Regions from separate parts of the Sporomusa sp. 246TCP1 genome, predicted to be linked through region 2. Evidence: riboswitches for the same ligand, from Rfam matches in the RefSeq annotation. Region 2 holds a riboswitch; each other region holds the start of a gene.

Region 1 (8,168 bases), 1.4 Mb from region 2:
ATCTTAACCATTCAGGCCTTATTTTTTGCCGATGGCGGTATTTTAGCACTGGGCTGTAACATTTTCAATATGGGCTTCTTGGCCTGCTTCATTGGCTACCCGCTTATTTATAAACCCCTAACAGGTGAAACCCCTTCACAAGGACGCCTATTCATTGGTTCGGTATTAGCTGCCGTAATTGGCTTGCAACTGGGGGCCTTCGGCGTTGTATTGGAAACCCTCTTTTCCGGGATTTCCGAACTACCCTTTAGCACCTTTGTTCTTTTAATGCAGCCTATTCACTTAGCTATTGGCCTTGTTGAAGGACTGGTTACTGCCGCTATCGTAATATTTATTATGAAAGAATCACCGGAAATTTTGCTGAAAACAGCTAAAGGACAACCTTTTGGCGCTATTTCTATCAAAGGAGTATTAGTTACCCTGCTTATTGCCGCCATGCTTACCGGCGGTGCGCTAAGCTGGTTTGCTTCCGCCAACCCGGATGGTCTTGAATGGTCTATTGCTGGAGTTACCGGTGAAGATGAATTAAAAGCTCCGGAAGGAATTCATGGCTTCTTTGCCGAATTACAAGAAAAAACCGCATTTTTGCCTGACTATAACCTGAAGCAACCAGAAAAAGAAAAACCAGCAGCCACCGAAGCTAAAGCAACTGAAGAAAATGCCGCTTGGCCAGCTGTTGACAGTGGCACTTCCTTTGCCGGTATCTTAGGATCACTGTTAACATTAGCCTTTGCTTACTCTATTGGTAAAGGCTTACGGCGCTTCGCTAAGGAATAATTCAAATAGATTTCCTATGTATATAACATGTTAAATCTTTGCAGGCGTGTGGTGTGTTGGCAAAAGCAGAAGTCAAACGCTAGGGCGGAGCGTTGTCAACACACCACACGCCTGTATTCGTAAACTTCTTTAGTATAGAATATATATGCTTGTAAAAGAGGTTGATTATGCTAAAAATTGAAGCAAACTGGATAGACTTACGCTATCTTGACGCGCTTTCCAACCAAAACACCTTTATTCACCACCTCAACCCTTGCGTCAAGCTGATTGCCGCCCTTAGTTTTATCATTGCCGTTACATCTTTCTCCAAATATGAAATTACCGGGCTCTTTCCTTTTTTTCTTTTTCCGGCAGTCTTACTTTCCCTAGGCAACCTCCCTGTTGCCCCCATATGTAAGCGACTGCTGCTAGTAGCACCCTTTGTCCTGTTTATCGGCATATTCAATCCGCTTTTCGATCATACGCCAATCACTAAATTCGGCTCTATCGTCATTACCGGTGGCTGGGTTTCCTTTTTTTCTATCACCATCAGACTATGCCTGACAATTACTACCGCCTTGATTTTGGTAGCAACTACAGGAATTGATGCCCTTGGATCGGCATTACTCAGGATTGGCGTACCAAAAATTATTGTTGTTCAGTTGTTATTTATGTACCGCTATTTGCATGTTTTAGTAGATGAATTTGTGCGCTCCACGACCGCCTACAGCTTACGCTCGTTCCATGGCGATGGGGTTCAGTTCCGGGCATGGGGTTCACTCTTAGGTCAACTGTTGATTCGTTCCGTTGACCGGGCCAACCGTATTTATCAATCTATGCTTTGCCGCGGCTTTGACGGCGAAGTACGGCTGATGCGTACCAGCACTTTTACCCTATCAGACATAGGCTATCTTACCTTTTGGCTGGTCTTTTTCGTACTAATCCGCTTTTTTGATGTTCCAGAACTGCTAGGTAAATTACTCTTGGGGGTTTTCCAATGAGCCATCATATTGTCGAACTAAAAGATGTAACCTATACCTATCCTGATCAAACAGAAGCCCTTCGTGGCCTGTCTGTCCGTATTACCCACGGCGAGTCAGTTGCCATCGTCGGCGCCAACGGCTCAGGAAAAACCACCTTGCTTTCCCATCTGATTGGAGTACTTTTTCCCACTAGCGGCTCAATCAATATCGGCGGTTATCCAGTAACGAAAAAAACCTTACCCCATGTGCGCCGCGCCGTCGGTATGGTGTTCCAAAATTCCGATGACCAGCTATTTATGCCTACAGTATATGACGATGTTGCCTTCGGTCCCCTGAACCTGGGGCTCCCCCCCGAAGAAGTTGATGCCCGCGTAATAGCTTCCCTAACTACAGTAGGAGCATTACATCTTAAGGATCGCACGCCTTACCGGCTATCAGGCGGTCAAAAACGTTCAGTAGCTATTGCCACTGTCCTGGCCATGGACCCTTGCATTTTAGTCATGGATGAGCCTACCGCCGGCCTGGACCCGGCCGCACGACGCCAACTTATCAACTTGCTTAAAACCTTTGAGCATACAAAGATTATTGCTACCCATGACCTGGATCTGGTTTTAGACCTCTGTGCCCGTACAGTCGTGTTAAATGCCGGTACAGTCATTGCTGACGGCCCCACGTTGGACATCTTCAACAATGAAGAACTTCTCAATGAAGCGCATTTAGAAAAACCTTTCCGCATGCAAGGCTGCCCTATCTGTCATCCGCCAAAACAGTAAACTGGTTTAATAAGGCTAAATAATGAAAAAACCCCATCATAGAATTTCGGTATATTCCAAAATTCAATGATGGGGTTTTTTTGTGTTGCATACTCGACACGGCCAGTGACAGACCCCGAACCTAATGTTCATTCTGCCACCGAACGGCTATGTATACTTAATTCATGTATTCATTATAACATCTGTGTATACAAAAATCAATCTAAATCTTTGGGCAGATGCGAACTGAAATTTTTCCTTAAAATACAAAAACCGCCCACTGTACTTGAGTAGTTTTGGTACAACCAAAACTACTCAATTTTCATGTTATACCCAAATAGAACAGGTACTACTTTAGAGCCGGCTTTGTTAGCAAATCAGCAGGTTGAACTGTCATCACCAATGCAGCTAAATAATAGGATAATTATAATGATTATTATGACCCAACTATTGCCGCCATGGCCACCACAACCTTTACCAAAACCAAAACCCATATATATATATACCTCCTTTATTATGTAGTGGGGAGATATTATATACTATGATACCGGCGAGATTTTGCTACTAGTTTCGCTTTATTATAAGAGGATCATATCCCACGCTGGGGCTTAACTGTATTATTACACTGCAGTTTTTTCAACTTTTACCGCACATACTTTATATTCATAAGTTTTTGTAACTTTATCACCGCAACCCATGGTGACCTCATTAGTAGGACATGCGTGGTAATGGAAAGACATCCAGATTCCACCAGGCAATACGTCAGTAGTTACCCAAGCTCTAGCTTGTACTGTACCTCTGCGCGATGTGACTGTGATAAAATCCTGATCAGCAATATTTAGACGTTTCGCATCATCAGGATGAATCATAGCACGTTCTTCAGGGCGGTATTCTGTCAGATGTTTGGAATAACCAGCCGTAGTTAAACAATAATGATAAAGAATACGTCCCGTAGTAAGCATGAAAGGATATTCAGCATCTGGCAATTCAGCAGGCGGCTGATGTTCGATAGCTTTAAACACACCTTTCCCACAGGCAAATTTGCCATCGACATGGAGATACTGACTGCCCGGATGTTCTTTATCCGGTACTGGCCATTGCAATCCGTTCTCATCAATACGCTCAAAGGACAGACCGGCGAACATCGGACTTAATGAAGCCATTTCATCCATAATTTCACTGGGGTGGCTGTAGGACATCGGATATCCCATTTTGTTTGACAAGTCTCTTATAATTTGCCAGTCAGGGCGACTGTTGCCGATAGGCTCAATTGCTTGGCGAACTCGCTGCACACGGCGTTCACAGTTGGTGAATGAGCCATCTTTTTCAGCAAAAGAAGCTGCTGGAAGTATGACATCAGCCAATTTTCCCGTCTCAGTCATAAAAATGTTTTGCACTACCAGAAATTCAAGATGCTCAAAACCTTTTCGTACATGGTGGGCATCGCCATCCGACCGTATCGGGTCTTCCCCCATAACATACATAGCTTTCAGTTTACCAGCAATAGAGGCATCAAACATATCAGGCATCATCAGACCGACTTTATCTGACAATTTTACACCCCATGCTTTTTCAAATTTTTCCCGTACTGCTGCATTTGTGACGGACTGATAACCGGAATAAACATTAGGTAAAGCCCCCATATCACAAGAACCCTGTACATTATTCTGTCCACGCATCGGGTTTACACCTGAATAAAGTTTACCCACATTGCCAGTTAACATGGCTAAGTTAGCCAAGCTCATAACGTTATCAGTACCACAAATATGTTCGGTAATACCAAGTGTATAGAATATGGATGCCCGTTCAGCAGTTGCATAAATTTTGGCTGCCTCCATCAGTAAATGCTTCGGCACACCAGTTATATCTTCCACATATTCCGGGGTATATTTCTCAAGGACATCTGCCATTTTATCAAAATCAGTTGTACAAGAATTAATAAAATTCTGATCATGCCAACCAGCTTTGAGAATAATACGCATCATGCCATTAATAAGAGCTATATCCGTACCTGGCCTTAGTTGCATCCACACATGGGCTTTACCTGCCAGTTCGATCCTGCGTGGGTCGGCAACAATCAATGTAGCACCGTTACGCAGAGCTTGACGTATTTTAGCGCCAATCACCGGGTGAGCTTCTGTAGGATTACCGCCGATCAAAAATATCACTTTACATTGAGGCGCTTCATTAATAGAGTTGGTCATTGCGCCAGAACCAAATGAAGCTGCCAGACCGGCCACAGTAGGAGCGTGGCAGATACGGGCGCAATGATCAACATTGTTCGTACCAATAACTGCGCGCATAAACTTTTGCATGATATAGTTTTCTTCATTTACACACCGGGCTGAACTGACAGCCGCCAGCGCATCGCTGCCATACGTATTTTTTATTTCCTTAAATTTAGTAGAAATTAAATCAAGCGCTTCCTCCCAGGATGCTTCCACGAATTCGCCATTTTTCTTTATTAACGGTGTGGTCAAACGCTCAGGACTATGAACATAATCGGTTCCAAAACGTCCTTTTACACAGGTTAGTCGTCCATTGACCACACTTGTCAGGTTGGAAGTCACGCCAATTAATTTACCGTCTTTGACATTTAGATCATAATTGCAACCAACGCCGCAGAAAGGACAGGTTGTTTTAACCTTTTTATCCGGCTTCCCTACGCCGTTCATTGGCTTTTCTGTTAAAGCACCTACTGGGCAAGCAGATACGCAAGTGCCGCAAAATACACAATTGGAAGAGTCAATCATATCGGTATCAAAAGCTGGCGCTACCTTGGTATTAAAACCACGTTCAGTCCACTCTAACGTGTTACAACACTGCATTTCCTTACAAACACGTACACAGCGTCCACACAGGATACACTTATTGCTGTCCCTAATGATGAAAGGGTTGCTGTCATCAATGGCAAATTGGCGTCGTTCGCCTTCAGCTTTAATTTGTCTAACACCAAATGCGCTTGCTAAAGCTTGCAATTCACAATCCAGATTACGCTGGCAGGAAAGACATTCTTGGGGATGATTTGCCAGCATCAGTTCGATGACACTTTTTCTCGCTTCACGAATAGCAGGAGTATTAGTGCGCACAATCATTCCTTCGGCTACAGGATAAGTACAGGCCGTAACTAATCCCCGTGCGCCTTCAACTTCAACAACACATACCCGGCATGACCCTTCCGGAGTTAAATCGGCGAGATGACATAAAGTTGGAATGGTAACACCCGCTTCACGCGAAGCTTCTAAAATCGTGGACCCCTTACATGTTTGCACTGTCTGACCATCGACAGTAATGGAAATCATTTCCATTATAGATATCACTCTCCTTAAAATTTATATAATAATTGCATATCTCCTAGAGTGTACAAGTGCCCTAGTGAGATAAAGCAAGTTATTCGAACTTTGAAAGAGATTTGACCTTCCATAAGGCTCCTATAGACAGTAGGTAAAATAGGCAAACAAAAACCACCCGCAGCAAGGAGCCTAACTATTAAGTAATTATCCAGGAATATTCTCCACGCATAGTGAAAAATACCACTACTGCCACCTGCTTGTATACGTTTATAAAGTATAACTTTACAGGATAGACATAAAGGTAGGGTTGCTCCTGGAAATTACAATAACACTCCTTTACCAACGGGAGGCGTAACAGTTTCCCACTACCCCTGCGGTCATCAAATCATGCTCTTGCAAGTTTAGATAAGACAACTCGGAGGTATCCGCATTTCCATATATTTTATTTATATTTGTTATATTATTTTTCTATATATATATTTTTTATATTGATTATATTATTTTTATTTATATTCTTTTTGTAAATATTCAATATAATTTTTAAAATTCCTGCATATTATGTGAAAATAAATACAAATATTTTGAATTCTAGTCCAAAATAACGCCAGGATATCATTAATAGCTTGACAATTCGCCAAAGAAAAAGCTGCCACACTAAGTTACTTAGTGCGACAGCTTTTATTTGTAAGTATTGACTTAATTAAATATAGGCTTAACAGCTTAAACTATCGTCATCACCGCAGCAGCATAACAGTAAAATTATGATGATGATGATCACAACCCACGAACTTCCACCACGGCCATGGCTACCACAACCGCCAAAACCAAATCCCATTTTATATTCCCTCCTTCAGCTTAGCTATCCATATAGGGGTTTATTCAATGTATAGTATGCTGGTAGCTATTATTTAGTTACTGCTGTAGTGTTTGTTTTCTTTTTTCACCTATCCTTATTTAAATAACTGCAAGTGCATCTTACTGATTCGCTACCTCTTATTGGCATACCGGCAGTAGAAATAACTCTTCTTCCCGCAAATTTTTTAGATATCTTTTGAAATAGATAAATAGTAAATTGCCCTTCTACATCTTTTTTCAAATCCATCTCTTGATTTGAAAGTAGTGTTCCCTGAGTATATCCATCTACAAATGTATAAACATTTTGTCCATACCATGATAATAAATCCATCCCTTTTTGAGTGATTTTCTCTATTGCATGCTTATGAAGATAATGCCTGATATGAAATTTGTTAGGATTTTTGTCAAGTGATTGAATTGCTTCATTAGGAGTCGATATAAATAACAAGCCGCTTGGCTTGATACTTTTAATTATTTCCTCTAGTAAACTATCGTCATCCTCTACGTGTTCTAATGATTCAAAGCATGTAATCGCATCATACGCTTGAGTAGGAAGAACAAACGGAAATAATTTGTAGCAAAAAAAAATATTAGGTAGAATATAATGCTCATTTGCGAAATCAATTGCCTCTCTAGAACCGTCTATACCATAAACAACCACTGTGCCTTTTAAGCTATTCCCTAAATGAAAAGCACCATATCCTGTCCCTGTAAATACATCTAAAATTGATAAACTTCTCTTTTTAATTTTTCTAATTGTTTCACCAGCAAAAATATATCTTGCTAAATGGTCATACCTAATTTCATCAAGTGTTACGCCAGTTTGGCGCTCGCCACTATACAATGAATAATCTTTCACTACTAAACATCCTCCATCATCAACATTGGGGCAACTATACATTTTATAGTATTCATACCTAGATCGATATGTAACAATGGTAAATAAACATAATGCCAAAAGCCCCGGATAGCGTGGGGCTTTTGGCATTATGTTTATGTAATTCAGTTGTTATCTTTATACGCTCTCTTGCTATGTAACACTCACTTAGCCTAAATCATATAGTATAAATGAAATTACTTTTAGTGGAGTAATGACTTTATTACTAATGCGGCCGTATTAGTCCTACTCCTAGAAAAAGAAGGGAGGTATTTTGTGCAAAAGGTTGCGTTGATTACCGGAATCACTGGGCAGGATGGAGCTTACCTGGCTGAGTTTTTGTTAACTAAAGGATATTATGTACATGGAATAAAACGCAGAAGCTCTCAGTCTAATACTGATCGGATTGATCATTTATATAAAGACATTCACGAAAATGATATTCGTTTTTTTCTCCACTATGGTGATCTTACCGACTCTACAAATTTAATTCGTATCATTCAACAAGTTCAACCTGATGAAATTTACAACCTGGCTGCGCAAAGTCACGTCCAAGTTTCATTTGAAACTCCGGAATATACAGCTAATGCCGATGCTGTTGGAACTTTAAGGCTACTCGAGGCCATTCGAATCCTCGGATTAACAACAAAGA
Region 2 (8,168 bases):
AAAGCCGATAAGCCGGTCTATCGTGGCCTTCCATTTCGCCAGCGATTCATATCTGTATACAAACCAGGAAAATGAGCCTGCCACTTTGCCAAATGCATTTTTTGTCTGCATCATTTCACCAAGTTGTATCGCCCCGGTGAAGAATAGTGGCGCTATTACCAGATAAGGAACTATATCCGTAACCTTGGAATAGCCGAAGTGAAAGTACCCGAGTCGTTTTACCCGGTGGATGATATTGAACCAATTAGACGCTATCTTGCCGAAACATCGGCTCAGATTTTGCTGTTCCTGTTCTTCCCCCCGGGAAGCCGCGATTTCTTCGGCGTTTTCCCGCAGCCGGACCAACGCAAAGCGGTAATCGGCTTCGTATTGCTGCTGTTCTCGATCGAATGCGATGAGCGGCTTGCCAATTTGGTGATTTATCCAGGTCCCAACGATGGAATAGAACAGAACGACCCACAGAATAAAGCCGGGAATCTGAATCCCGCCGAATGTAACCAGGTTTGACATATTCCACAGAATGGCGGCGAACGCTCCTAAAGATCCCATGGTATAGATAAACCCGAAAACTATTTCAATCGTTTGGATCGGAAAATCGCGCAAGTCTTCGGCGATCCGCTGGTCGGGGTTGTCCGCACCAATGACGGCAAACCGCAGACGGTAGTAAGCCTGATCTTTGAGCCAGCAGCCGGCATAACGCTTAGACAGCCAGCGGCGCCAGCGAAGCTCCACAATCTGACGAAAATAAATCTCATAAGTCCTCATAAGCAGATAGATAACGCCGAGGATAAAATAGCGGATCAGTTGATGGATAAATTCCGCGTAATCAACATCTTGAAAGCTATTATAAAAAAGTCTCTGCCAGTCATTATATACTACGGACCAGTAAATCTCGGCGATGTTCAAAGCCAGAACACCGCCGAGCAATGCTCCGGAAACCCAGCGTTCTTCCGACCGCCAGTAAGGAATCAGGAGTGTCCATAGATTACGGGAAAAAGTTAGTATTTTAGCGATCACAATTCGTTTCCTACTCCTTTAATACGGCAATGTTATCTACTGAAAAGTCCGCTCAACACACAGGACACAGTTCCGCGGTGTACCTGCTTGAACATAGTTTGTGCCACCATAGGCCCAGTACTTTCTGTTTTTTCTACAATATCCTTAGCGGAAAGTCCACTCAGCACGTAAAATAAAGTTTCTTGGATTACCGGCCTTGAAATAGCTGCCATTGCCATATTGCCAATACTTTTTGTTAGTCAAATTATATATGTTGAGTGAGTAACGACAATCACTACTTGGCTTATAATAAATAACCCCATCAATTGTATTATAACCTGTCAAATAGCCCCAATTTTTTACATTATAATCAAGCGCACGCGTGCCAACATGAGTTAGTCCGCCGCCAAAGCCCCAGCCCTTCCAGTGACCATCCTGTACTTCATAAGTAGTCCACAATTTCAGGGTATGCTTTGGTATATACGGAATCGGCGAACCGCTTGCATAATAATCATCAGTTACAACTCTGCCATTGCAATATGAATAAGACAGCAAGAGATTCCACCATGGGCGAATAGCGTAGGTAGCATCAAGCTCCATTCCTTTGCTGGTTATCTTACCAATCTGGACATATGTCTTAGGATCGGTGTCAAGACCAAAAGTCATATTACCACGGTTGATGCGGTAAGTTGACAACGTAACACTAGCCCGGTTGCTCATGTCGACCTTAACGCCGCCCTCAACCTGATCACCGCTTTCCGGGGTAAAATAGAAGGTTTGACCAGCGTCGTTAGTTTTTGGACTCTGCGGTTCATAGTAAGTAGAGCGACCGACAAACCAGGTAACCCCCGGCGAGGCTTCATAAGTGAACCCCAACCGCGAACTATGGCCTGAAATTTCGGGGTTCTGTTTGCTACTTAACTTTTGGCGGGTCCAACTGCCCCCGGCGGTAAACTTAACTTTTGGGGAAAGTTCTACAATATCCGAGATATAAGTTCCTAAACGCTTCTCATTCACAGCGGAATTAGTATTACTCTTTTGAACATAGGGAGTGGGATAATCTTGGTCTTCTAACAAGGAAATAGACCCATACCCTGAACATGATTTAGACCAGGGATTATTCCAAGTACTGTACGCCCAGGTGTAGCCTACTGTTAAATCATGCTTTAAACCCCAAGCATCAAATTTACCGTTGGCATTTGTATCCCAGGATTTTGTATCGGACTCCCGCACGCCTTGTGTCCAGCCTACTGTTTGGGTAAGGTTAGTACGATTTACCGTTCTTGTACCCATTATCCGATCACGATAGGTTGACCGATCGCTGTAACCAATGGCGGAGTGAATCGTCCAGTCATCATTTAACTTGTAATCCACCCGCGCCTGAATGGTCCGGGCGATAAATTCAAATTTCCTGTATTTTGTATAATTTGCATCATAGGGAAGTAGCCAATAATATGTTGCCTTATTGTGAATTCCCGGCACAAAGCCGATGTCACCCGGATCCGCTCCGGTATGATGATGATAGCCCGCTTCGAAAGTGTATGTTAGGTCTTGCCTTGGCTGCCCTTGCACAATAAAGTCGCCGTCAAAGCGTTTATACCTAGTATCCCCCCATCTAAAATCCCCATAATCGGCATTTTGAATAATGGTGCGCGACAGCCACTTTTTGTCCTTAGTCAGCGGAATGGACATATCAATATCTATCGACCGGCCTTTCCAGGAAAGAAGATCAGTACCAATAGTATAAGACTCATAAGGCAGTGGCTTTTTGGTGACAAAGTTAATCAGCCCCCCTGGCGAGCCGTCTCCATATAGCACCCCCGACGGTCCTTTAAGAACTTCGATACGATCCAGATTGCCTGTCCATCTGGACATTACCGAGTACCTATCCGATAAGCCATTCACATAAAATGGAGCATTAAACCCGGAGCCAAAACCACGGATGGCATAGCGGTTTGAAGTATCCCAATAATCAAGGGAATCCAACCCCATAGCCACCCCAGCGATATTAGAAAGCGCCTGATCAATAGTCGTCACATGCTGCTCTTGCATGACTTTTTGCCCCACGCTGGCGATTGACTGCGGCAAATCCTTATTTTCCACATCGGATTTGCTGCCGGCGTAGCTGTGAGTTATCACGTAATCTTTGACGCCTTCAGCATCTTCCTGCTGCCCAATGGTCAGCTTTTGCTTCTCCTTATCCGCCTTAACTTCCACCTCAGCAATCGGTACGTTCCCATTCTGAGTTGCTTTGTCCGTTACGACCGGGTTATTTCCGGCTTTGGTCTCTGATTTTTGTTCAGATGCTTGTCCTTGTTCCTGATTTGATTGTTGCTCCGCCGCAACAGCCTGGTTTCCTTCTGCTTGCACGGAATCGCTGTTCTCCTCTGCAAGAGCCATTCCTGGCAGCCAGCAGGACATAGCAAGCGCCAGCGCCATGGCCCCTACCCGCTTTCGCATTATCTTTTTTGTCTTGTTCATCCCTCTCCACCATCTCCTATTATTTTTAGCCCGGACTAAGATGCCTCAGGCTTTTTAATTTATTGTCTACCTTACTTTTTTTACATAAACAAATACCCTTTTTTCAATTTCCCGGGCCACGGTTTTGGCCAATTCACCACCCATCGCCGCAATAGTGGCTGCGGCTTCCGGCACTTCGCCTTTCGTACGTTCAAACTCAAACGCGATATAATAGCCGCCGGGCTTAACCAAGGGGAGACATGACTCCACCAATTTGCTCAAATGAAAAGAAAGTCCGCGCGACAAGGCAACCTGATATTGTCCCTGGTGTTCCGGCATAGTTGCCGCATCCTCAACCCGGCAATGAATTGTTGTAACTTCGCTAAGCTTAAGTTGATCGATAACTTCCTGTCGAAAAGACAGCCGGCTATCTGAGGCGTCAAGCATGCAAAGCTTTATATCCGGTCGCAGTATTTTCAGCGGTATGCCGGGAAATCCCGCCCCGGAAGCAATATCAATAACCTTACCGCCGATAGGAAAGACCAACGGATCATAGCAGGAAAGACAATCAATAATGGTCCTTATTGTTATGTCGGCATCCCGAATATACTCCCGGGCTTTTAACATCTCGTAGTAACAATTTAAGTCTTCCAATTGTTTGCCGCTGAGTATTATGTTATTTTTTGCCGACATCGTAGTCAATTCCGCACTTAAAGTCATATATTTCATTCTCCCTCTGTTAATTTTTCAGCCGCAATTTTTTCGTTATTAATTTATAACCTTGTCCAGGTGATGCAATTAAAAAGTAATTGGATACATTTACAGCTCCACCATAATAATTAATCTGTAAGATTATCAGTGTCCGCAAAAACAAATCCGCGGCAAATTGAACATCGCGGCCAACCCGGCTACAGTTACACCGAAATAAATCACCGGTTTTCCTTGCTGAAGTTCATGATACGTGTCGTTAACCAGCACACTGCCGGTGCTGAGCACGATATCTGCCCAGCGGGCATGCTCCGCATTCAAGGCCGCATCGTAGATTCGCGTGCCGCATCGAATTTGGCCGATATTGTCCGGATTAAGATCACTTGCCCGTAGTTCAAATCCGGCCTCGTTCAAAGACTGGATCATGGCCGGCTGAAAACCGATAAAAGCGATTTTGGGGTTGCCATATTTTTCGCGAATATATTCCGGCAGTTTTTGGGCACATTGCGCAGGTTCTGCATCTTTGCAATGAATTGTCGCTTCCACCTGGTTTAAGCTGCGCATTAGGGCATTTAATGTCGCTACAAAAATCGCCCGGCGAAAATTCGTATCCAGTTTCAGATTTAGTACATTACCCAGCGTCCCTTCCCAGCGTCCCGGCTGATCGGTAAACGCCTGGCCGATTCCCTCGCCCAGACGCGATTCCAGCATAACTTCTTTCCCGTTAAGTAAAGGATAATCATCACGGTCAGGTTTACCGATCGCTTCTTCCGGGGTAAGGTCCCGCGCCGAAACAATTAAAACTTTTTCTTGTTCGCTCCAGCCGTTTTCCGCTGCAATCTTAGCAAGCCGCACTTGGGCCGTTTCCAATAATGACATTTGTTGCCATCTCCCTTTAGTTTATGGTAGTAAAACTTTTCTTTATATCATTTCGCTGTAATTATGATTTTCGAACGCAGTGGCTTCCAAAATGAACTATCGCCATCCGGAGCTACAAAAATTATCTGAATATTTACACCGGCTTTATCCCTTTTTTACATAGACAAATGTACGTTTTTCAAGTTCTTGCGTCACAGTTTTAACTAATTGTCCGCCCCCGGCGGCAACTTTTGCGGCTGCATCCGGCACTTCTTTGCGGCGCTCGACCTCAAACTGAATATAATGACCGTCCGGCTTGACCAATTGCAGACATAACTCAACCAATTTGCTGAGCGAAAAGGAAAGGCCACGCGATACGGCAACCTGATATTGTTCACGATGCTCTGGCATAAGTATGGCTTCCTCAACCGGAGCATGAACCAGTGTAACGTCAGATAACTTCAGTTGATCGACAACTTCCCGCCAAAATTCCAGCCGATAATCTGAGGCATCAAGCAAACAAAGCTTACTATCCGGCCGCAATATTTTTAGCGGTATGCCGGGAAATCCAGGTCCGGCAGCCACATCAATAACCCGGCAACCAACCGGAAACATCGTAACATCATAACAGGAAAGACAATCAATCATTGTACCTACCGTTATTTCGGCGTTTCGGATATAATCTCTGTCCCTCAGCATTTCATAGTAACAAGTCAATTTTTCTAACTGTTTATCACTAAGCTTAATGTTGTATTCTTCGGCCATAGTAGCCAATGCCGCATTAAAATCCATTGGTTCATTCCTCCTATCGCTAAATAAGACAATAGCCGGACCAACATGTGCCCTTTTGCGCACATGTTAGCCCGATATTCTTGTTCTTATAATGAATATGTATACTTACTACTCCGGTCAGGCAGGCATTCGGCCAAATTTCGTAAGCGCCGGACAAGTTCTTGTTGCTCCTCGACCGTTTCAACATAATTGCACAGACAAGACCGGGGATATTCGGCCGGTGTTGATCTCACCTTTTTTATATAAACAAGCGCCTGGCTGTTATCCTGATTGGTAAGCTGCACAGATTTGGTCTTGGCTAATTCTCCACCTAACATGACGATACGCGCGGCGGCTGCCGCGACTTGCTCCTGATAATTTTCACTTTTGAAGGCAATATAATAACCGCCGGGACAAACCAAGGGCAAACATAACTCCAGCAGAACAGTAAGCGAAGAGGGGATGCCACGTGAGAGTGCGACCTGGTATTGTTCCCGGTGTTCCCGGCATTGACCGGCATCCTCGGCCCAGGCATGAACCACCGTAACGCCCAGCAATCCCAGCCGGTCAACCACCTCCCGCAAAAGCGGCAACCGCTTGTTCGACCAATCAAGCAAGCAGATCTCGACATCAGGCCGCAATATTTTTAGCAACAGACCAGGAAACCCCGTTCCCGTTCCCACATCGACAATCCGGCAGCCAACAGGGAAGACCGCCGGATCATAACACGCAAGACAATCAATAATAATCCCGATAGTTGTGTCTGCGTTTTGAATGTAACCTCTGGCCTGCAAAATTTCATAGTAACAAGTCAACTCCTCCAATTGCTTATCACTAAGTTTGATATTATATTTCACAGCCATCGCAGCTAATTTTGCGCGAAAATCCATTTATTCCAGTCCTCCCATTGGCCTGCTTTGATAAACACTGACCGTCATTCCAACGTTTTGGTCTAATACATAAAGAAATTGCCATAAGCCATAAGGAATGGCGTGGCAATTTCAGAATTAAATAATGCAATATACACATAACCATACAATAGATGTTCTTGCACTTATCTCTAAAATTACATTCCTTTCCAAATGGGAGGTAAAGTAGTTTCCCGCTATACCCATTGGCTAGTTGCCATTCTTTTCAGTTTAGGCAATTTAGCTCGGAATTTTATATTCAATATATTTAATCTTACTTTGGGATTGTCATCATTTTTTGCTATTGCTTAATTACCCTAACTACAATCATGAAATCTGATCTAAGTCAAGCCGGGCGTTCAAACGAACGCCGGTTTGGCTTAAACCAAAAAACTATACGTAGATCTTAACCGACAACTTTAAATCCAAGTCCCTCTACCGTCTTTACATACTCAGCACGATCTGCGGAACCAGTTATAACCGCTTCCTTGTTTCCTAAATCAACAGTTACACCTGTAACTCCAGACAGATCTTTAAGTGCTTTTTCTACCTTGCCTTTACACATACCGCATGACATGCCTTCAATTTTTAAGACTGTTTGACTCATTTTCTCACCCCCTTTCCATTCTGTAAAATTTAGATATAACAAGTAGTTATTGCTAAGCTTTTTTATAAAACCATACCATTTTTGGTAAACAGCATTTTACATTATATTTTAGCAACATTAAATATAACAAAAACTAATAAAAATATACAAAGTTTTTGCTTATGTGTATTTACATTTGTTTGTTTTTATTAAATAATATACTTAAATGTATTTAATTGCAATTAGGTATTTTTATGTAAGCTAGTAATATAAAAATACCTATTAAAAAAGGAGTGTAAACAATGACGACAAAACTTCGTTACGATTATGCCCCGTAACTTCTATTCAAGTTTTCCTTGTCCAACATTTATAGTTCTAATTTGAAAGGATATTATGATTCGTCCACATAAAGAACGTCGCATTGAACAATTACCACCTGTTACCCTTTACAAGCCTGCAGGAATTCCCTGTTGCAAACAAGATGAAATTACCTTAAAAATTGAAGAAATGGAAGCCATTCGCTTAGCAGATATTGAACTACTTGATCAATTAGCTGCTGCTGAACGCATGGAAGTATCCCGCTCTACCTTTAATCGTATTGTTAATGCGGCGCACCAAAAAATAGCAGCTGCATTATGGCGGGGCCAGGCATTGCGTGTTGACGGCGGCACTTTTCGAATTGCTCACAAATGCCAAACTGACCTACGCTATTTTACCTGCCAAACCTGCGGCCACAAGTGGACATTACCGCATTGCACCAGACAACGTTGTTGTGAGAAACATTGCTGTGAGGTAACATGTCCTGCGTGTCATGCTTTAATTGTTATACATCAAGATGAATAAAAATTTTTGCGCTAATTATGAAATATATCTCACGCAAT
Region 3 (8,168 bases), 2.4 Mb from region 2:
TTGTTACTGATAAAAATATGATAAAGCTAGGGTATCTTGAAAAAATTGAAGTGATGTTAAAAAACTTGTTTATTACTTATGATATCTTTGATGGCATCCTGCATCCAAACGCAACCGTATCCTTTGTTGAAGAAGGACTAACCTATTTTGATAAATTATTTAGAAGAGCCTATAACTTAGTTATCTCAATCGGCGGCGGCTCAGTCCATGACTGCGCAAAAGCGATAGCTGCTGTCGCTGCTAACGGAGGTTCAATCATAGATTATGAAGGTTATAACAAGATTACCCAACCAGCTGTACCACATATCGCTATTAATACTACTGCCGGGTCAGCTTCAGAAATAACCATGTTCGCAATCATAACAGATGAATCAAGAAAAGTTAAAATGTCAATTGCCGCGCCTAACATATTACCTTTCATATCTGTTAATGATCCGATGTTTATGGCGACTATGCCACAAGATATAACCGCCAGCTCAGGCATAGATGTTGTTTCCCATTCAGTAGAATCATACATATCTACCGAAGCCTCGCCAATGACCGATACTTTGGCACTTGGGGCTATAGAATTGGTCTTTAATTATCTCAGACGCGCCTACGTCAATGGAAATGACCTGGAGGCCAGAGAGCAAATGATGTATGCTAATGTGATGGCAGGCATGGCTTTTAATAACGCGGGTTTGGGGTATATCCATGCCATGGCACACCAATTAGGCGGATCACATAATCAGGGACACGGAAATTACAATGGTATCTTACTTCCTTATGTATTACAATTCAATGCCGAATCCGTACCTGAAATAAGACTAGCGAACCTTGCGGAAGCTATGGGTGAAAAAGCTGACAGTAAACCTGAAGCTGTGGAAAAAATTGGTATTGCAATAAAAAAACTTTGCTCTGATATTAAAATTCCAAGTGGATTAAAAATGATGGGCATAGAGAAAAGTGAACTTGAAACATTTTCCCAAAACGCCTTGAAGGATATATCTGCTTTAACCAATCCAAGAAAAGGTACATTACAAGATATTATTAGTATATATGAAGCAGCAATGTAGGGTGTAGTACCCCCGGTTGTCTATTGGCTGCCAAGAGATTCCGCAAAGCACTATCGCCGTCTGGAGCGGGCTGTATGAAAACTAATTTCTAAGTTTTCATACAGCCCGCTGTTTGGTTCAATTAAAAGCCCAATTCAACTCGCTTGCTAAGCAGTTACACTTGTAAGCGGCATTTCCCTTACTTTTTTTACATAAACAAATATCCGGCCTTCGAGGTCCTGCTCCTTGACTTTGACCAACTCTCCCCCTACGGCGGCAACTTTCTCAGCGACCCCTTCCATTTCATGGCGGCGTTCAACCTCAAATTCAATGTAATGACCACCATGTTCAACAAATTGCAGGCCCAATTCAACCAACCGTTGGAGGGAATAGGAAAGGCCGCGCGACATGGACAACTGGTATTGTCCATGGTGTTCAGGCAAAATTGCGGCATCTTCGACCCGGCAATGAAGGTTCGTGACGTCGGCTAAATTCAGCCGTTCGACAACTTCCTGACGAAAGGACAGCCGGCCTTCTGAGGCATCCAGCATACATAGCTTAATATCTGGCCGTAATATTTTCAGCGGTATACCGGGAAATCCAGGTCCGGAAGCAATATCAATAACCCGGCAACCGACCGGAAAAATATCGGGCTCATAACAGCTAAGACAATCAATCATCGTACCAACCATAATATCCGCACTCCAGTTATGAATTCTGGCGTACAGCAGGTCATAGAAACAAGTCAATTCCTCCAATTGTTTATCACTAAGTTTGATGTTGTAATCCACAGCCATAGCGGCCAATTTCGGGTAAAAGTCCATTTTTTTCATCCTCTCAAGGCTAATATTGTTTTGTGGAAAAGGCTAATATTCACAACGTGCATATTAGCCCTTTTATACCACAGCAAAATGTTAGAAAAAACTCTTTTCAATGCGTAGAACAAAATTGCGTGGTGTTCCCGCCCAAACATTGTTTGCGCCGCCATAAGACCAATACTTCTTGTTGGTAATGTTATTGATATTTAAGGAATAGCGCCAATCTTTGGTCTTATAATAAATTACCGCGTCTAATACGGTATAACCGTCAATCGATCCGTACTTACTATTGTTTAAATGCAGCATACGCCGGCCAACATATGTCAGGCCGCCGCCAAAGCCCAAGCCTTTATGCGGCCCATCCAAAAACTCATAGGTAGTCCATAATTTATAAGAATTAAGCGGAACCATTGGAAATACATTTCCAGATAAGTAATAATCATCCTTGTATACACGAGCATCACAATGAGAGAAAGCCAGCAAAACATTCCAGCCGGGACGGATAACGTAAGAAGCATCCAAATCATAGCCTTTGCTGCCATATTCACCGATCTGGACATATTCTTCTGGCTCTGTGTCGGGTATACAATAAACCATATTCTGGCGTTTGATGTGGTAAGCTGAAAACGTAATACTGGCGCGATTACTCAGGTCTACCTTTAGACCACCCTCAATCTGATTCCCGGTTTCCGGCTTAAAGTAGAAAGTTTTGACGCCATTATCTTTGGGACTTACTGGGTTATAGGTAGTTGAATATCCGGTGAACCAGGTAACCCCCGGCGCTGCATCATAGGTTACTCCCAATCTACGGCTGTAGCCGGTGTTGTTGGGGTTACTATTGTAACTCCATTTTTGCCTGGTATAACTTATCCCGGCTGCCAGCTTAAGCTTGGGTGAAATCTCCAATATATCCGATAGATAACCGCCATTGCGATACTCAATACTGGGACTGGTCTTATGCCAACTATATTTTTCATCTCTTACCGGAGTACTCCAAACAGGGTTAAGTAGGGACATGTCCGGCATATTATAATCCCAATAGCAATAAGGTACTATATCGGTATATTTAGCCCAGGTATAGCCTAAAGTCAGGTCGTGCTTAAGCCCCAAAGCTTTAAACTTCCCATTAAGAGTAGTATCCCATGCTTTGGTATTATCTGACCACTCTTTACATACCCAATATTGCTCAATAGTAAGATTATTAATATTTACAGTACCACTGCTCTGATAATTGGATAAAGTCGACCGTTTGCTATAGCTCAAAGCCGAGCGAAGAGTCCAGATATCATTGAACTTGTGCTCGATCTGACCCGAAACACTACGTCCAATGTATTTGGTTTTGTTAGTCGGGCAGTTATAGTTCATATTATAAGGTATCAAGCCGATCGGATCCCTGATGGTTCCCGTAGCCGGCAGACTGCCGGCATCGCCGTAGTTTAGCCCGTCGTGATAATGATAACCCAATTCGAAGGTATAAGTGGTATCGTCACGTGGCTGGCCCTGCACAACAAAACTGCCGTCAAAGCGCTTAAATTTTACATCCCGCTGGAAAGAACGATAGTCAGCGTTTTGAATAATAGTTCGAGACAGCCATTTTTTATCTTCCGTCAGCGGCAGAGACATATCGATGTCCTGTGACTTACCGCCCCATGAACGAAAATCGGTACCGATGGTAAATTTATAAAAAGGCAGCGGCTTTTTGGTAATCATGTTAATCAGTCCGCCCGGCGAACCATTTCCGTAAAGTACCGCAGCAGGTCCCTTGAGCACCTCAATTCGGTCAATGTTCCCAGTCCATCCAGCAACGGTAGAACTAGTGTCCCATAACCCATTTACATAGAGGGCGGAGTCAAACGCACTTCCCCCAAAGCCTCGGATGGTATACAAATTGCCACCCCAATATTGTGGTTGCTTTCGGGTTGCAAATACTCCGGAGATATTAGTCAACACCTCATCAAGTGTGGTCGGCCGCTGCTCTTCTAGAATCTTTTGTCCCACAACGGTAATTGACTGCGGTAAATCCTTATTCTCTACATCCGACTTACTGCCAGAGGAGCTTTTGGTTACAGGGTACTCATTGACTCCTTCAGCATCGGGCTGCTGGCCTATAGTCAGTTTTTTCTTGTCCTTTTTCGCCTTGACCTCCACCTCAGCTATCGGAACATTCGCAGTCTGCGGCGCACTATTTGCTACGGTGGTTTGATTATCGGCTTTGCGCGCAGCCTGTTGGTCAGTCGCTTGCTCTTGTTCTTGGGCCTGATCTGATTGTTGTCCGGCAGCGGCAGTCTGAGTTTCTTCCGCTGGCACAGTTTTGACAGCCTCTTCCGCCACTGCTATGCCCGACATGCAGCAGGACAAAACAACAGCCAAAGTCAAAACGCCACCCCGCATTCGCTTTTTCTTTTTCATCTTTTCTCGCTCCTCCTTCTTCAAATTTTTTTAGCGCTCTACACCGGCATTGTTCTCACTATAACCCTTTTGTCTACCACTAGACAAAAACGAAAAAGATTGCCAGTCACCATCGGAAACGGCTTGGCAATCTTTTCGAATTAGTGCATAGGGGAACAAACAGACATAAAGCTTGCACTTGTCCGCTAAATTGCGCTCCTTTCCAAACGGGAGGCATAACCGTTTCCAATTATGCCCATAGGCCAACTACCATTCTTGTAGAGTGAGGTAATATTGGCTCGGAGTCTACTATTCCATTCAACATCAAAAGAACTTCAACATTTGCTAGCTGCTGGATTTGTGGCATTTGGAATAATTCAATATTGTATGCTCTGCTGTTGTTGAGAAAGGTATTCGTTAACCAACTACCTTAAACCCTAGATCTTCCACTGTTTTAACATACTCTGCATGACTTGCAGAGCCGGTTATAATTGCTTCTTTTTTCCCCAAATCAACACTCGCACTTGTAACTCCAGGCATTCCTTGAAGTGCTCTTTCCACTTTACCTTTACACATGCCGCACGACATGCCCTCAATTTTTAATACTGTTTGATCAGACTGGCTCATTGTTTTCACCTCCCTACAACTTTTTTATAATTGTCACCCGAAAAACGGATTTGACAATAAACAGTTATGTTGCTAAATTTACTGTATTTAAACAAATATCATATGACTTATTTTTACTTTGACTTCAATTATTTTTGTTTTTCTTAGCTTATTTTATATTATTTTGTAATTTTATTACAAGTAGGTATTTTTATGTAACATACTAATATAAAAATACCTACTTGGCATAAAGATGTGCATGCATAATGGCGAGACGTTTTACTTTTGGCATTATCCCAAAAAACAAAAGGTCTAGGCCCTAAGCGTCTAAAAGCTGAAAAGCCGGGCGATATTCCTAAAATCCGTAAACTCACTTACGCTCAAACAGTACGGATTTTTTAACGGAATACCGCCCGGCTTTTCTCCTGCGGAACGCTTTTTCCGGCAAAAGCCGGGGGTACGGGGTACGGGGTGCGGGGTACGGGGCACGGGGTCACCTGTGCCGGGTTTTGTACTTGACACCCCTTGTATTATAAAGCCTCCGCGACTCTCATATCTTAACATAAAATCTCATATAAAAATAAGAGCCGCAAGTGGATCAATAAATCGCTTAATAGAAATCGTATCGTTACGTGCGTGATAGAAAACTTATACTTGAACTTATATTCCTAGGTACTTTTGTATTAGTAGGTTATATAAAAATACCTACTTGTAACAAATTACCTTTTAATGTATTATTTGTTGTAAACACAAACAAATATAAACATGTTCAATAGCATAATTGATTTTGTTATGTTGGGTTAAATCTGTTATTGTTGCAAATCAATAGTTGTATCAAATTATTAGTAGCTTAATATATACAAGTTTTTAGAAGATTTTAGACCGCATAATAACTAGTTGTAGAAACCACTACAGTTCACAAGTTACAATTTTTCTTACTACTTATAAAATTAGGATAATTCTGCGATAAGCAGTGTTACCAAAAAATCTATGAAGGGAGGGAATAATGTGACAAAGCTGTTGTTTGAAGAACCTGAAATTACTAAAGTCGGTAAGATGGAAGAGTTAGTTGGTGGAGACGGGGACAGTGATAATGTAGACGGGAGTGGTTACTACACTTCTTCACAATGCAATAAAGATTGTCAGCAATATCCATGTCCAAATCCCCACAACTGTCCCTACGGTGACGCTCAGCCTTTATAAAGAGAGTTTTCGTCAAACTATTTTACTAGAGTCTGCATCGCACGGCACATGCTACCAGTAATCTCCGGCAGCATGTGCCATAATCAATTCGTCCCGTAGGTTCTCTTCGGGCAAATGGGGTTGGTAAAAAGTGCGCTATTTTAATCAGTTGTGGCTTTAATACCCTGTATTTTTGAAATGAGGTGGTTGACATGAAATATGCACAATTATTAATTACCGGTCAATCCACAATTATTGATGTACCGGCTATCAATTTTATTCTAAAAACCAGAATTCTTTTCACTACTCTCTACTTATTGCGCCTTTACAAAAAGAAAGGCGCTACCGAGGCCATTAATTTTTTAAAAAAAATACAACCTTACAGGAAATATAATTTTTCTAATGAAATTCAAGAGCATTTGTTTGCAAGAACTATTGTCTCTTGGACTCAAGTTTTCATTAATCTAATTCATAAAGAAGCCTTATGCCTAGAACGATCTATCGCGATTTGCGCGTCTTTAAGATACTTAGGGCTTCAATCACAAGTTATAATTGCCCGAAAAGCGACAATGAACGCTTCGCTGCGCTTCGAATTCCATGCTTGGGTTGAATTATGTTGTTTACCAATTAATGACGTACTACCGGCAAAAACCAAATTTACGGAAGTATACCGGATTCCCGAGAGGTGAAAAAATGAATTATTATGAAGATATTTACAATGAATATGATGTTATTTCCACTACTCCGACTCTTGATTTACAAGTAAAGGGAATGATTTGGTCTAGTTATACAAACCAAACAAAATCTCTTGTTCATTTACTAATTAATAAAGACAAAAAAAAAGCAGCAATTGAGTTGAAACAATTGTTTCAAAACGTAGGTTACTCTTGTCTAAAAGATATAGATGGAGCCTATGTAATGGGAATGCGGAGTATGGGAACACAGTATTTATATAAAAGTTTATTATGTAAAACCTCCTTGTATTATAGGATGATAGGTCATAAATTAATTTGGTCTACCAATCCACTAAAATTATTAGATGACTCAAAGTCGGCTTTGCAACAGGTGGATAGAGCTTCCTTATTATTAACGTGTTTGGGAGAATCGGTATTACCGGATAAATCTCATTTTATGGATATTTACCGCTTACCGGCAGGGCATCTTTTAATTTTTAAAGCCGGGAAAATAAATCATATCAGAATTGACAAGCTAACTGTAACCAATATAGTGAAAAAATCCGCTATATCTGATTATGCCGATCAAACCCGTCAAATATTACATGATACTTTAAAAAGACGAATTGGTTCATTAGGCAAAAATATCGGCGTTTTATTAAGCGGCGGGATAGATTCATCAGTTGCTCTTTATATGCTCAAGGAAGCAGGCGTAAATGTATCTGCATATCATTGGTCTTTTCCTAATATTAAATCCGCTGATGAATCTTATTACGCACGCATTGTAACCAATCATCTAAATGTTCCTTTGCATGAAATTGATGCAACTTTCTTAATTGAATCCAGTTTATATTTGAAAACAGACTGGGAATTTCAATTGCCGTACAATCATAGTTTTTATAGGTTGTTTGAAATAACAAGAGATCTATGCCTTTCTAATAATATCAATATTTTATCTGACGGAAGTCTGAGCGACGCCTTTTTTAGTATGAGAAAATCGGAATTTAAGCAAATCAGCTTCCGAGCGTTATTAAAAACATTATCCATGCGGGAAGCTATTATTTTTACCCGTGAAAAAATGGGTACTGTTTTCTGTGCAGATCAACCGAAGTGTTGTCAAAACATATTTCCCCGGATGTTATGGTATGAAAATTATTTAACTGATTCTGCAAAGAAATCAATTCAATATTATTATAAATCAGTAAAACCACCGACAGATCCCACCAATTTTTTTTACCGATGCTTTGATAATGAAACACATGCGGTTTTGGAATCGCATCTTTTTGAGTCTCATAGGATGAATATGTTTCATATTTTTGCAAGTCGGGAAATGATGGAATTTTCTTTGGCGTTGCCGTTGTGTTACCGTCTAATGCCTGTCGGCGGTCAATGGATAGAAAAACCAGTTTTACGATATGCCTTCATAGGCTTGTTACCCAAAGAAATTATTTCCCGAAACCATCGAC

What was found. Region 2 has a riboswitch for molybdenum cofactor ahead of AC1ECB_RS26880 (16S rRNA (guanine(527)-N(7))-methyltransferase RsmG). Riboswitches for the same ligand answer to the same signal wherever they lie in the genome.
Region 1: another riboswitch for molybdenum cofactor. It lies ahead of fdhF (formate dehydrogenase subunit alpha); the one in region 2 lies ahead of AC1ECB_RS26880 (16S rRNA (guanine(527)-N(7))-methyltransferase RsmG).
Region 3: another riboswitch for molybdenum cofactor. It lies ahead of AC1ECB_RS15830 (TonB-dependent siderophore receptor); the one in region 2 lies ahead of AC1ECB_RS26880 (16S rRNA (guanine(527)-N(7))-methyltransferase RsmG).

What each region holds. Positions count from the first base shown of each region.
Region 1 covers NZ_CM170492.1:4,297,785-4,305,952, forward strand. The annotation lists gene AC1ECB_RS20345 (energy-coupling factor ABC transporter permease) at 1-777, shown strand, start outside; gene cbiQ (cobalt ECF transporter T component CbiQ) at 945-1,757, shown strand; gene AC1ECB_RS20355 (energy-coupling factor ABC transporter ATP-binding protein) at 1,754-2,512, shown strand; gene fdhF (formate dehydrogenase subunit alpha) at 3,112-5,799, opposite strand; molybdenum cofactor riboswitch at 6,099-6,217, opposite strand; gene AC1ECB_RS20365 (class I SAM-dependent methyltransferase) at 6,725-7,498, opposite strand; gene gmd (GDP-mannose 4,6-dehydratase) at 7,793-8,168, shown strand, end outside.
Region 2 covers NZ_CM170492.1:5,679,243-5,687,410, reverse strand. The annotation lists gene AC1ECB_RS26905 (ABC transporter ATP-binding protein/permease) at 1-1,017, opposite strand, end outside; gene AC1ECB_RS26900 (TonB-dependent siderophore receptor) at 1,162-3,477, opposite strand; gene AC1ECB_RS26895 (16S rRNA (guanine(527)-N(7))-methyltransferase RsmG) at 3,544-4,176, opposite strand; gene AC1ECB_RS26890 (Rossmann-like domain-containing protein) at 4,312-5,043, opposite strand; gene AC1ECB_RS26885 (16S rRNA (guanine(527)-N(7))-methyltransferase RsmG) at 5,188-5,814, opposite strand; gene AC1ECB_RS26880 (16S rRNA (guanine(527)-N(7))-methyltransferase RsmG) at 5,901-6,683, opposite strand; molybdenum cofactor riboswitch at 6,849-6,964, opposite strand; gene AC1ECB_RS26875 (heavy-metal-associated domain-containing protein) at 7,108-7,308, opposite strand; gene AC1ECB_RS26870 (DUF134 domain-containing protein) at 7,681-8,130, shown strand.
Region 3 covers NZ_CM170492.1:3,327,452-3,335,619, forward strand. The annotation lists gene AC1ECB_RS15820 (iron-containing alcohol dehydrogenase) at 1-1,055, shown strand, start outside; gene AC1ECB_RS15825 (16S rRNA (guanine(527)-N(7))-methyltransferase RsmG) at 1,202-1,858, opposite strand; gene AC1ECB_RS15830 (TonB-dependent siderophore receptor) at 1,949-4,261, opposite strand; molybdenum cofactor riboswitch at 4,441-4,557, opposite strand; gene AC1ECB_RS15835 (heavy-metal-associated domain-containing protein) at 4,658-4,867, opposite strand; gene AC1ECB_RS15840 (hypothetical protein) at 5,855-6,049, shown strand; gene AC1ECB_RS15845 (lasso peptide biosynthesis protein) at 6,241-6,717, shown strand; gene AC1ECB_RS15850 (asparagine synthase-related protein) at 6,722-8,168, shown strand, end outside.